DNA from 3 places in the Latilactobacillus sp. genome. Region 1 is predicted to be linked to each of the others. Evidence: predicted binding sites of a transcription regulator. Region 1 holds the regulator's gene; each other region holds the start of a gene.
What was found. Region 1 encodes NrdR, which represses ribonucleotide reductase genes. Its sites were predicted from a motif close to ACACNATATATNGTGT; they were not measured.
Positions count from the first base shown of each region.

Region 2: pnuC (nicotinamide riboside transporter PnuC) is a predicted target of NrdR. The motif match lies at 1,450-1,465, and genes of this name have one in related genera.
Region 3: nrdH (glutaredoxin-like protein NrdH) is a predicted target of NrdR. The motif match lies at 1,917-1,932, and genes of this name have one in related genera.

Region 1 covers NZ_JAMQEX010000007.1:83,438-86,724, forward strand. Annotated here, with positions in the region: gene dnaI (primosomal protein DnaI) at 1-248, opposite strand, end outside; gene NDN60_RS05175 (replication initiation and membrane attachment family protein) at 248-1,627, opposite strand; gene nrdR (transcriptional regulator NrdR) at 1,645-2,118, opposite strand; gene coaE (dephospho-CoA kinase) at 2,667-3,275, opposite strand; gene mutM (DNA-formamidopyrimidine glycosylase) at 3,275-3,287, opposite strand, start outside.
Region 2 covers NZ_JAMQEX010000001.1:1,951-5,237, reverse strand. Annotated here, with positions in the region: gene spxB (pyruvate oxidase) at 1-548, shown strand, start outside; gene pnuC (nicotinamide riboside transporter PnuC) at 602-1,360, opposite strand; gene NDN60_RS00030 (carboxymuconolactone decarboxylase family protein) at 1,665-1,985, opposite strand; gene NDN60_RS00025 (cupin domain-containing protein) at 2,001-2,414, opposite strand; gene NDN60_RS00020 (MerR family transcriptional regulator) at 2,433-2,852, opposite strand; gene NDN60_RS00015 (NAD(P)H-binding protein) at 2,868-3,287, opposite strand, start outside.
Region 3 covers NZ_JAMQEX010000001.1:250,705-253,991, reverse strand. Annotated here, with positions in the region: gene nrdE (class 1b ribonucleoside-diphosphate reductase subunit alpha) at 1-1,488, opposite strand, end outside; gene nrdH (glutaredoxin-like protein NrdH) at 1,613-1,843, opposite strand; gene cls (cardiolipin synthase) at 2,163-3,287, opposite strand, start outside.

The sequences.
Region 1 (3,287 bases):
ACCAACTTAGGCGCATAGCCTGGTGCCAACGTTGTTTCACCGTTTAAAATTTTCTTTTTTTCATTGACGTATTCATAGATTTTAGCCGCACTGCGCGCCACTGTTTCTTGTGATAGGGCGGCCTGATTAGCCTGAATAAAGGCCTGCACATCAGGATCTTGCAAGGCTTCTTCAACCAATTTATTAAAGCGTTGATTCAGGCGTTGCCGGTTCATATAGTCGGTTAAATCTTTGCCCATATTTTCCATTATGATTCCCGCCCTTCACGGATTTTCTTGAGTAATTGATCAATTTCTTGCTGATCCGCCTTACTTGATGTGGTTTGTGGCGCTTGATAATCAGACTTGGCCCATTTAGGCACAGTTTCTTGCTTGGTCTTGGCTTGATAGCGCGGTTGTCGTTTAGTTTGTTTCGTTTCTTGTTTGGTTTGGAAATCACGGATTTGTAAAATGGCGTCAGCTGGCGTCTTAACCCCTTGTTGCGCCCATTGGTTGGCGATTCGATCTAACAAAGCTTGTGTTAGGCCCTCATACTGGCTAATAATATAAACCACTAAAATATTTAAAACATCGTTGTTAAAGATATAGCGATTTTGTAAGTCACGTAATGCGCGAATTTCATTTTTCGCCACAAAGCCATGATTTTTTTGCTTAAGATATTCCAAATAATCAACTGGTAAATACTGCTGACTTTCGGTTAACCACTGCATTTCTTTTTCATTAAAGCCGGCTTTTTGCCATTCTTTTTGTAGCGTCTCAAGCGGTTTTTTAGCCGGTTGTTCACTGTTATTTTGAACGCTATGTCGGCGCGTATAATTATTCAAAACGTTTTGTTCTAACGCATCCATATTGACCCGACTGTCGGCAACATCCATGGTGAGGCCGATTAAGCGTCCCAATTCCATTTCGTCTAATCCGTAAAAATAATGCAAATTAAATAATCGTTGCTCATTACGTAAAATTTCATCCGTATCGATTTGATTCTGTGCAACCACTTCTTGTAATAAAGCCCAATCAAAAGTGCGCAACTCAACTGACGTGAAACTTGGTTTTTGCGCCTTTTTTTGTTGATACGTACTTTGTGCCTCAGCAACTGCCGTAGGGGCCGTTGTTAAATGATCATTTTGAACGTGGAAGACCGTCAAGAAGTTCTTCGTGACCTCTTCGTATTCCTTAGAGCGCACTGGTTGTAGTTTAAAATGCTCTCTCAATTCAACAAACCGCTTCTCACCGACTGATTCGTATAAAATGACACTCAACAAATCATCATTGAAGAAAATATGTGGCTGCATTGGTGCGTATAATTCATACACCAGATTGCGGCCCGTATTGTTATTCTTCTGATAAGTCCGCATTAAACCTAACGCTTCTAACTTATTGCGCGCGTCATAAAAAGCCGGCAAATCAACCCCTAGTAAATTCAACAAGGTCGCATGCGTTTGGAAAGTCGTTTGACTCTTGGCCTGTGTTGATTGGCTCCATAACAAAAGATAGAGACTGTACGCGACAGCCCCCATCAGTGGTTGGTATAAATAGGTGACGACTGTTTGATCAAAATCGCTCAAATAGTTAGCTTTTGTCACCATAAACCCATCTTTAGGACTTAAATAATCAAATGCATCTGACATCCGCTAACTCCTTTCGACTAATCTTGGTCTTTAGCCTTTTCTTTTTTCATCATTTCTTGCAATTCCGCCATAAAAACATTCATGTCTTTAAATTGACGGTAGACACTAGCAAAACGAATGTAAGCAATCTCGTCGACACCTGGTAAAACGGCCATGACGTATTCGCCGACAGCTTGTGACGACACTTCGTTTTCGCCTAATGCCCTGATTTTATTTTCAACTTCATCAACAATTTCAGTCATTTGTTCCATCGTAACCGGTCGCTTTTCGGCAGCCCGGATTAAACCACGTAATAATTTATCGCGGTTAAACTCTTCACGGGTCCCATTTTTCTTAATGACTAATAACGGTGTTTGCTCCACCCTTTCAAAAGTTGTAAACCGGAATTGACAATTTTCGCATTCGCGACGACGCCGAATAACGCGTCCTTCATCTGTTGGTCGACTATCAATTACCCGTGAACTATTTTGATGGCAATGTGGACATAGCATAAAGACACCTTCTTATCTTTTAATTTAAGGAATATTAATTGTATTTTACTATTCTAAACAGACAGTATAATAATATTATAACATGACATGCAACAGAGTGCCTATCGCACCGGGTTACTTTTGAGCATTTACTGAGTGGTGTGAATAAGCGACACAGTCGATTGTTCGCACAACGTGGTAAAGCACAAAAAGTTGATGCGAGAGGCACGTTTTAACCAGCGTGCGTTACCAACCGGGTTGATTCTGAGGATTAGCAGCGTTAGGCGAATAACCGATGCAATCGGTTGTTTGACTGACATCGCTAACCACAGGAATCAGGTTGGTAGTCCACGTTTCAGAGTACTATCGCACCGGGTTACTTTTGCGCATATACGGAGTGGTGTGAATAGACCAAAAAAGGAGCTGGGGCAAAAGTAATTTTGTCTTCAGCTCCTTTTCGGTATCCGAACATTGGTGGTATAAACGTGTTCTATAAGTCATATCCTTCCGGTTAACCCTGAATGTCAAACGATTGCTTCCAGCAATCATTCACCATTCTGTGTTAATCCTCAGGACATACCCGACTTATGGCACACTCCTTCCAAAACTGTCTTTAATTGGGCTTTCAATTGATCCAGTGAACCTTGGTTATCAATCACAAAGTCTGCTCTGTCCCGTTTTTCAGCCAATGATGCTTGACTGTTAATCCGTTTCAAAGCATCTTCGCGACTTAACTGGTTCCGCGCCATTAATCGCGCTAATTGTTTTTCAACCGGCAAATAAACGACTAACACCCCGTCGCAAACCGTTTCGTAGTGCTGTTCATATAACAACGGTAAGTCCAAAACAACTAGCGGTACTTGGTGCGCTTTGGCCTGAGCCATCTCGGTCATAATCGTCTCCCGAATGACCGGTGCTGTAATCGCGTTGAGTTGCGCCAAGGCAGCTTGATTACCAAAGACCAATTTGCCCAAAGCTGCCCGATCGACCTGACCATCTTGTACAAGCTGCTTCCCAAAAGTGGCTTGAATTTGTGCTTGAACGCTTTGATTATTAGCCAACACTTGGTGTGCGACTTGATCCCCATCAATAATAGGAATACCTTGTTGCGCTAGCATTTGCGAAACTGTTGTTTTACCGGTAGCAATACCACCCGTTAAGCCTAGGAAATAAGTCATTATTTTGCATTC
Region 2 (3,287 bases), on a different contig from region 1:
CCTTAGCTGGTCAACTCAGCTACCCAGATCGTCAAGTCTTCAATATTGCTGGTGATGGTGCCTTTTCAATGGTGATACAAGATTTAATCACCGAAAAGAAATATCAATTACCAATCATCAATATCATCACTTCTAATGCTTCATTAAACTTCATTAAGAGTGAACAAGATGATTTACCAATGGATTATTCAGGAATCTTTATCGAAGATCAAGACTTCGCGATGATTGCCCAAGCAATGGGCGTTGAATCAATCACCGTTCGTTCTTCTAAAGAATTACCTGCCGCTTTTGACAAAGCTCTTGAAGTCACAAAAGCGGGTCGCCCATTCTTAATCGATGCTAAGATTACTGACAAACGTAGTATCCCTGTTGAAGAATTAGAATTAACCATCAAAGATGGCAAGCTTACAGAATCAATTAGCGCAAGCTATGATGCTTCTCGTCCTACCGGCAAAGAATACAGCGTTGCTGATTTCTTCGCTGAATATGATGGTCAATCACTTAAAACATTGCCAGAATTATTCGCAGAAAATGGCGTTAAACTCTAATATTTTCAAATTAAAAAGCATCCTAACACATATTAGGATGCTTTTTTGATACTTTAATTTTCAGCAATCGTTTCTTTGGGATGGAACCAAACAACGTTCTTATCGAAAAATGACACTAAATCGTTTGATAAGTACAAGATGTAGGTAAAGAATAGGACCCAGTTAGAACCGCCTTGCATCGCTGTGATGCCCCATAACGTAATCGAAACAATACTTTGAATAAACCAGAAGTAGTAACTTTCTTTAAAACGTAACGTTGTCAATAACGCACCAGTAAAGCCAACCGAAGCGGCAACACTATCAATCAACGGCCGTGGGCTATCTGTCATATTACTTTCCCAGAGATATAACAACCCTACTGAAGCAGCGAAGAATAATAACGTCAGTACCCAGTTACGAAGACCCTTACCGCGACTCGCAAGACCACGGACTTTTTTATCGACATTTTGTGCCCAATCTGGCATCAATAAGACCGGAATATCTAACATAATAATGTAGACTGTTTGTAATAACATATCATTATAGTTTTTAGCGTTGTAAGCCACAATAATGTAGATTAACGCAGAAATAATCCCAAAAACACCATTTAAGGGTTTGGTATTAGTGATACTAATCGTACATGTAAAACCTAACATGCCCGCAAACATCGTTAAGATTGAAACACTGTTAATTGGTCCACCTGAAACTGTGGCAGCTAAAATAAAACCCAAACCAAACATTAATAAGCCATAACTGGCTGTTGTCCAGCCCTTCATTTGTTGGATATACCACTTTGGATTAAATACACTGGCGATTGCACGACTATCTTGCATTGATCAAAAACCCTCTTTATGTCAAATTAGTTATTTATTCAGATCGTCAACACCATTTTCTATATCTTGGTGCCTTTAAAGAATTAACAACACTATATATAGTACACGCAGACTTTTTAAATTTAAACTCTTGTATTTAATTCAAAATATGGTAGCTCTCAAATCATAATTTTTAGAATACCTGGTAATACGCCAATGCAAGCGCTGAACTAGTCCAATTAAAAAAAGATAGTTGTCCACCTTATCAATTCGCTCAAAAAAAGTGTCGCTCAATTTAATTTGAACGACACTTTTTAAATACTTTTTAAGCCCGGTAAATTGTTTTAGCGGCGTTCATTGCCGACCAAGCTTTTGGCCAACCCACATAAAAGGCCAGATGCGTGATAACTTCGACAATTTCTGCCTCGGTAATGCCGTTTTCCTTGCCAATTTTTAGATGTGCTGGTAACTGTTCGAAATTACCACCAGAAATTAATGCACTAATTGTAATTAAACTCCGTTGATGCGCTGGTAGTTCTGATTCTCGTGACCAGACTTGTCCAAATAAAACATCATCATTTAATTCAGCGAATTTAGGTGCAAAATCACCTAATAAATCGCGACCTGCCGTCTGTTTTTTTGCCATTTTAAAAACCTCCTTTTAATTTGTTAATACGTCATAATCAGCATCAGAAACAGCCTCTAGCCATTCAGGTGTTCCAGCTGTGATTGCGATGTGGCTAAACCAACTGTCCTTAGTGGCACCATGCCAATGTTTAATCCCGTCTTTAGTGACAATCACATCACCAGGCACCAAATGTTGGGCTGCTTTCCCGGCTTCTTGGTACCAGCCTTCACCACCAGTAACTAATAAAATTTGATAACCATCATGATGAATGTGCCAATTGTTACGACAGCCCGGTTCAAACGTGACATTACCAACATTAGCATTCACATCTGGTTCGTTAACCAACATTGATAAATAGCTTTGCCCAACAAAAAAATCTTGGTAAGCCACATTCGGTTCCCCTACTGTAAATAATTGTTCTGTTTTTAATCGTTCATTTTTAACCATTTCAATAACCTCACTTTATTATGATTCGAATCGCTGTAAATAGGTTTCAAAGCTTTCTAATTGACCTATCGACTGGTCTAATTTGCCATCATACCAGTCTATTTTACGGCCCATTATCACCAAGTTCGCTTGTAGCTCAGCGACTTCGGCTTCAGCGCGTGCTTTAACCTGCTGCAATAGCGCCTTGCGCGCCTCAATCGTTGGATCACCTTGCGCTCGCAATTCAACATAGTTCTGTAATTCGGTAATCCGCATCCCCTTCCCTTTTAGATGGAGGATAAAACCGACCCATTTAACATCCTCTAACGTGTAATAGCGTAACCCGGCTGCATCCCGTTGTGGTTTGATTAAACCTTGTTCCTCGTAATAGCGCAACGTATACGTTGATAATCCTACTAGCGTTGCAAATTCACCAATCTTATAATGTTTTTCTGCCAAGCTAACCGCCTCCTTTTAATAAACCGGTCGATCACCGTCCGTATTAGGCTGATTAATCCCCCAACTTGCGCGAATACCAAGGGTTGGTTGATCAATTAGGTCTACCACCACCTTGGCGATACTCTGTCGTGAAATGATCGTCCCTTTAAATGGTGTCCCTTTTTCCGTTAATTCATAATCAACAATCGGTTCGTCGGTCATATAAGCACACCGTAAAATCGTGTAGTCTAATGGCGATTGTTCAACAACTGCTGCTGCTCTGCGCGTATCTTCCATGACATCGTGACCCACAGCACGTTCATTCCACGCACCAAATTCTCCCGGCACTTCATGGTAAAGACCTAGCCCACTGATATAAATCAACCGTTTAACACCGGTCGCTGTCATTGCTTTGACGACGGTCTTCATTAAAGGTTCAAATTCGCCACCTAAATT
Region 3 (3,287 bases), on a different contig from region 1:
TAACATAAAGTAATTGCTTGTAAAGTCGATTGATTCTTCTGAACCGTACATCATTTGATTCTTAGCGAAGTAGGTGTGCAAGCCCATGCCGCCTAAGCCGATTGTGTGGGCTAATTGGTTCCCATGTGCCACAGAAGGGACAACATCGATATCAGAATGATCGGTCACATAAGTTAATGAACGAACCATCGTTTCAATTGAATGGCCAAAATCAGGAGAGGTCATCATGTTCGGAATATTAGTTGAACCTAAATTACAGCTAATATCAGTTCCTAAAACGTCATATTCTTGACGATTGTTAATTTGAGAAGGGGTTTGCACTTGTAAGACTTCAGAACAAAGGTTACTCATGATAATTTTACCGTCAATTGGGTTGGCTTTATTAGCCGTATCGATATTCACGATATAAGGGTAACCTGATTCTTGTTGGAGCTTGCTAATTTCATTTTCTAAATCACGGGCTTTAATTTTCGTCTTCTTAATCGCGTCGTTAGCCACTAAGTTGTCATATTCGGCCGTAATATCGATGTATGAGAAAGGTTGGCCGTATTCACGTTCAACACTATATGGGCTGAAGAGATACATATCAGCGTCTTCTTTGACTAATTCATAGTACTTATCTGGCACTGTTAAGCCTAGTGAGAGGGTCTTTAACCGATATTTTTCGTCCGCATTTTCTTTTTTAGCGCCCAAGAAAGCCACGACGTCTGGATGGAAAACGTTCAGATAAACAACACCAGCGCCTTGACGTTGCCCTAATTGGTTGGAATAAGAGAATGAATCCTCTAATAATTTCATAACAGGTAAGACACCACTTGCAGCACCGTCGATGCCTTTGATTGGATCACCAGCACCACGCAAGTTAGACAAGCTAATCCCGACGCCACCACCAATTCGTGATAATTGAAGAGCAGAGTTGATGGTCCGGCCAATTGAATTCATATCGTCGGTTGTTTGCAATAAGAAACATGACACTAATTCACCACGACGAGAACGTCCCGCATTTAAGAAGGTAGGCGTCGCTGGTTGGTAACGTTGATGGATCATTTCATCAGCAACACTCATTGCAAGGGCTTCGTCACCATCCGCAAAATAGAGCGCGTTGGTGAAGACCCGGTCTTTAAAGTCTTCTAAGTAAAAGCCGTTATCATTTGTTTTAAGAGCGTATTGCGCATAAAACTTATAAGCTGCCATGAAAGATTTAAAATGAAAGTCTTGATCGATTAAATATTGGTTTAAGCGTTCCATAAAATCGATTGAGTAGGCCTTTAGAAAATCCGCTTCGTAATAGTTTTCAGCCACCATGTAATTTAAGCGATCTTGTAGTGATTTAAAAGTCACCATGTTGGGTTGCACATTTTGTTCTAAAAAGGCTTCTAGTGCTTCTTGATCCTTTTGAAGGGGGATTTGACCGTTAACCGGAATGTTGATTTGGTTATTCAATTCATAATAAGTTACGTTTTCAGTTTTAATCTCTTTTAAAGACATTAGCGCACCACTTTCTTAAAAAAATTAATAAAATGCCCGATTTTGGGTGTAAAAAAAGTGAAGACCAACTCTTCAAGGAGTTGGTCCCACTCGTAGATGCCTATTTTAAGGACAGCACTTAAACTTAAAAGGCCAATTTTTGTAATTCGGCTGGTCTAAAACCGGAGAAACTTTCAACACCGTCAGCTTCAAGCACAGGAACAGCTTGGAACCCTTTTTCTTTTAAGTAATCAATATATTGGGGTTCATCATTAATATTATGTTCGCTAAAAGTGATATTGTGTGTTTCTAAAAAATGCTTCGTCATACGGCATTGAGGACAGCCGTTCTTCGTATATAGTGTAATGTTAGCCATTGTGATTAACTCCTTGTGGAACTTAATTAGTAATTTTAGTATACCGTTTAAAAAAGAATCATGCAATGTTTAAATACTAGATATGGTAGTTAAAAGTAAAACAGCCACTAATTATAGTGGCTGTTCGCGAATGATTCTAAATTCAACTTGTGTAGTGTTCCTGTTTTAAAGTTACCATTATCTTGGATAATGTCAATCCCCAATTCGATTGCAAGCAATTTGAAACCGACACCGTTTCAGCCGTAGCAACGTTCCTAAAAAATATTAAAATTTCTGATTCACCCCTGAAAAATCAAAGGTCTTTTTTTTACCGAACGATTTATAAAATGGGTGATAGAAGTCGTGAAAATTTTTGTTTGAAACGTAACCATGCAGATTGTTGGGCAATCATTTCATCTGTTAATAATACCGCGTTTTTGATATCTTCTAAATAAATCTGCTCGAGCTGACGAGCCAATTTAGGATCATAAATAAAAGCATTGGCTTCAAAATTCAATTTGAAACTACGAATATCCATATTAGCCGAACCAATCGTACTAATATGACCGTCCATGACAACTGTTTTGGCGTGTAAGAAACCGTCTTGATAAGCGTAAATCTTAATGCCAGCTTCATGTAATAACTGACTATAATACTGTGTGGCCCGATAAATAAAAGGATGATCCGGCATGCTAGGGGTCATGATCCGCACATCGACACCAGACATCGCTGCTGTCGTGAGCGCATCGATAATACTATCGTCGGGTACCAAATAAGGGGTTTGAATCCATAATTTTTTCTTAGCTGAACTGATCATCTTCAAATAACCCAACTTGATTTGTTCGTCTAATTTATCAGGCCCGCTCGAAACAATTTGCATCGCTGCCGTGCCGCGGTTAGCTTCCGCTGCAATCGGGAAGTGGCTTTCAGAATAAGTTAAACGAATTGCTTCTTCAACACTGGCATTCCAATCCATCAAAAAGCGTACTTGAAGCGCCAAAACCGCATTCCCGGTAATGCGCATGTGTGTATCACGCCAATTGCCGAACTTAGCACTACGGCCGAGATATTGATCGCCAACGTTAAAACCGCCGATATACCCAATTGTGCCATCTAAAACGACGATTTTACGGTGATCTCTAAAATTCAAACGAAAATCCGTGATTGAATGTTTCGAACTAAAGAAGGTCCGGGCATGTCCGCCTGCTTCTTCAAGTGGCCGCCACCATTTTTGGGTCGCCCCTTGAGAACCCCAAGCATCGTATAAGACGTTTACTGCGACACCTTCTCGGGCTTTTTGAACCAATAGTGCTTGTAGCTCATTACCGATTTGATCATTGTAAATGGTGTAGTACTCAATATGAATACTCTTAGTCGCTTTTTTAATATCGGCGAACAAGGCAGCGAATTTTTCGGTCCCGTCAGTATATAACGTTACGTGATTATCCTTTAAAACCGGTGCGTT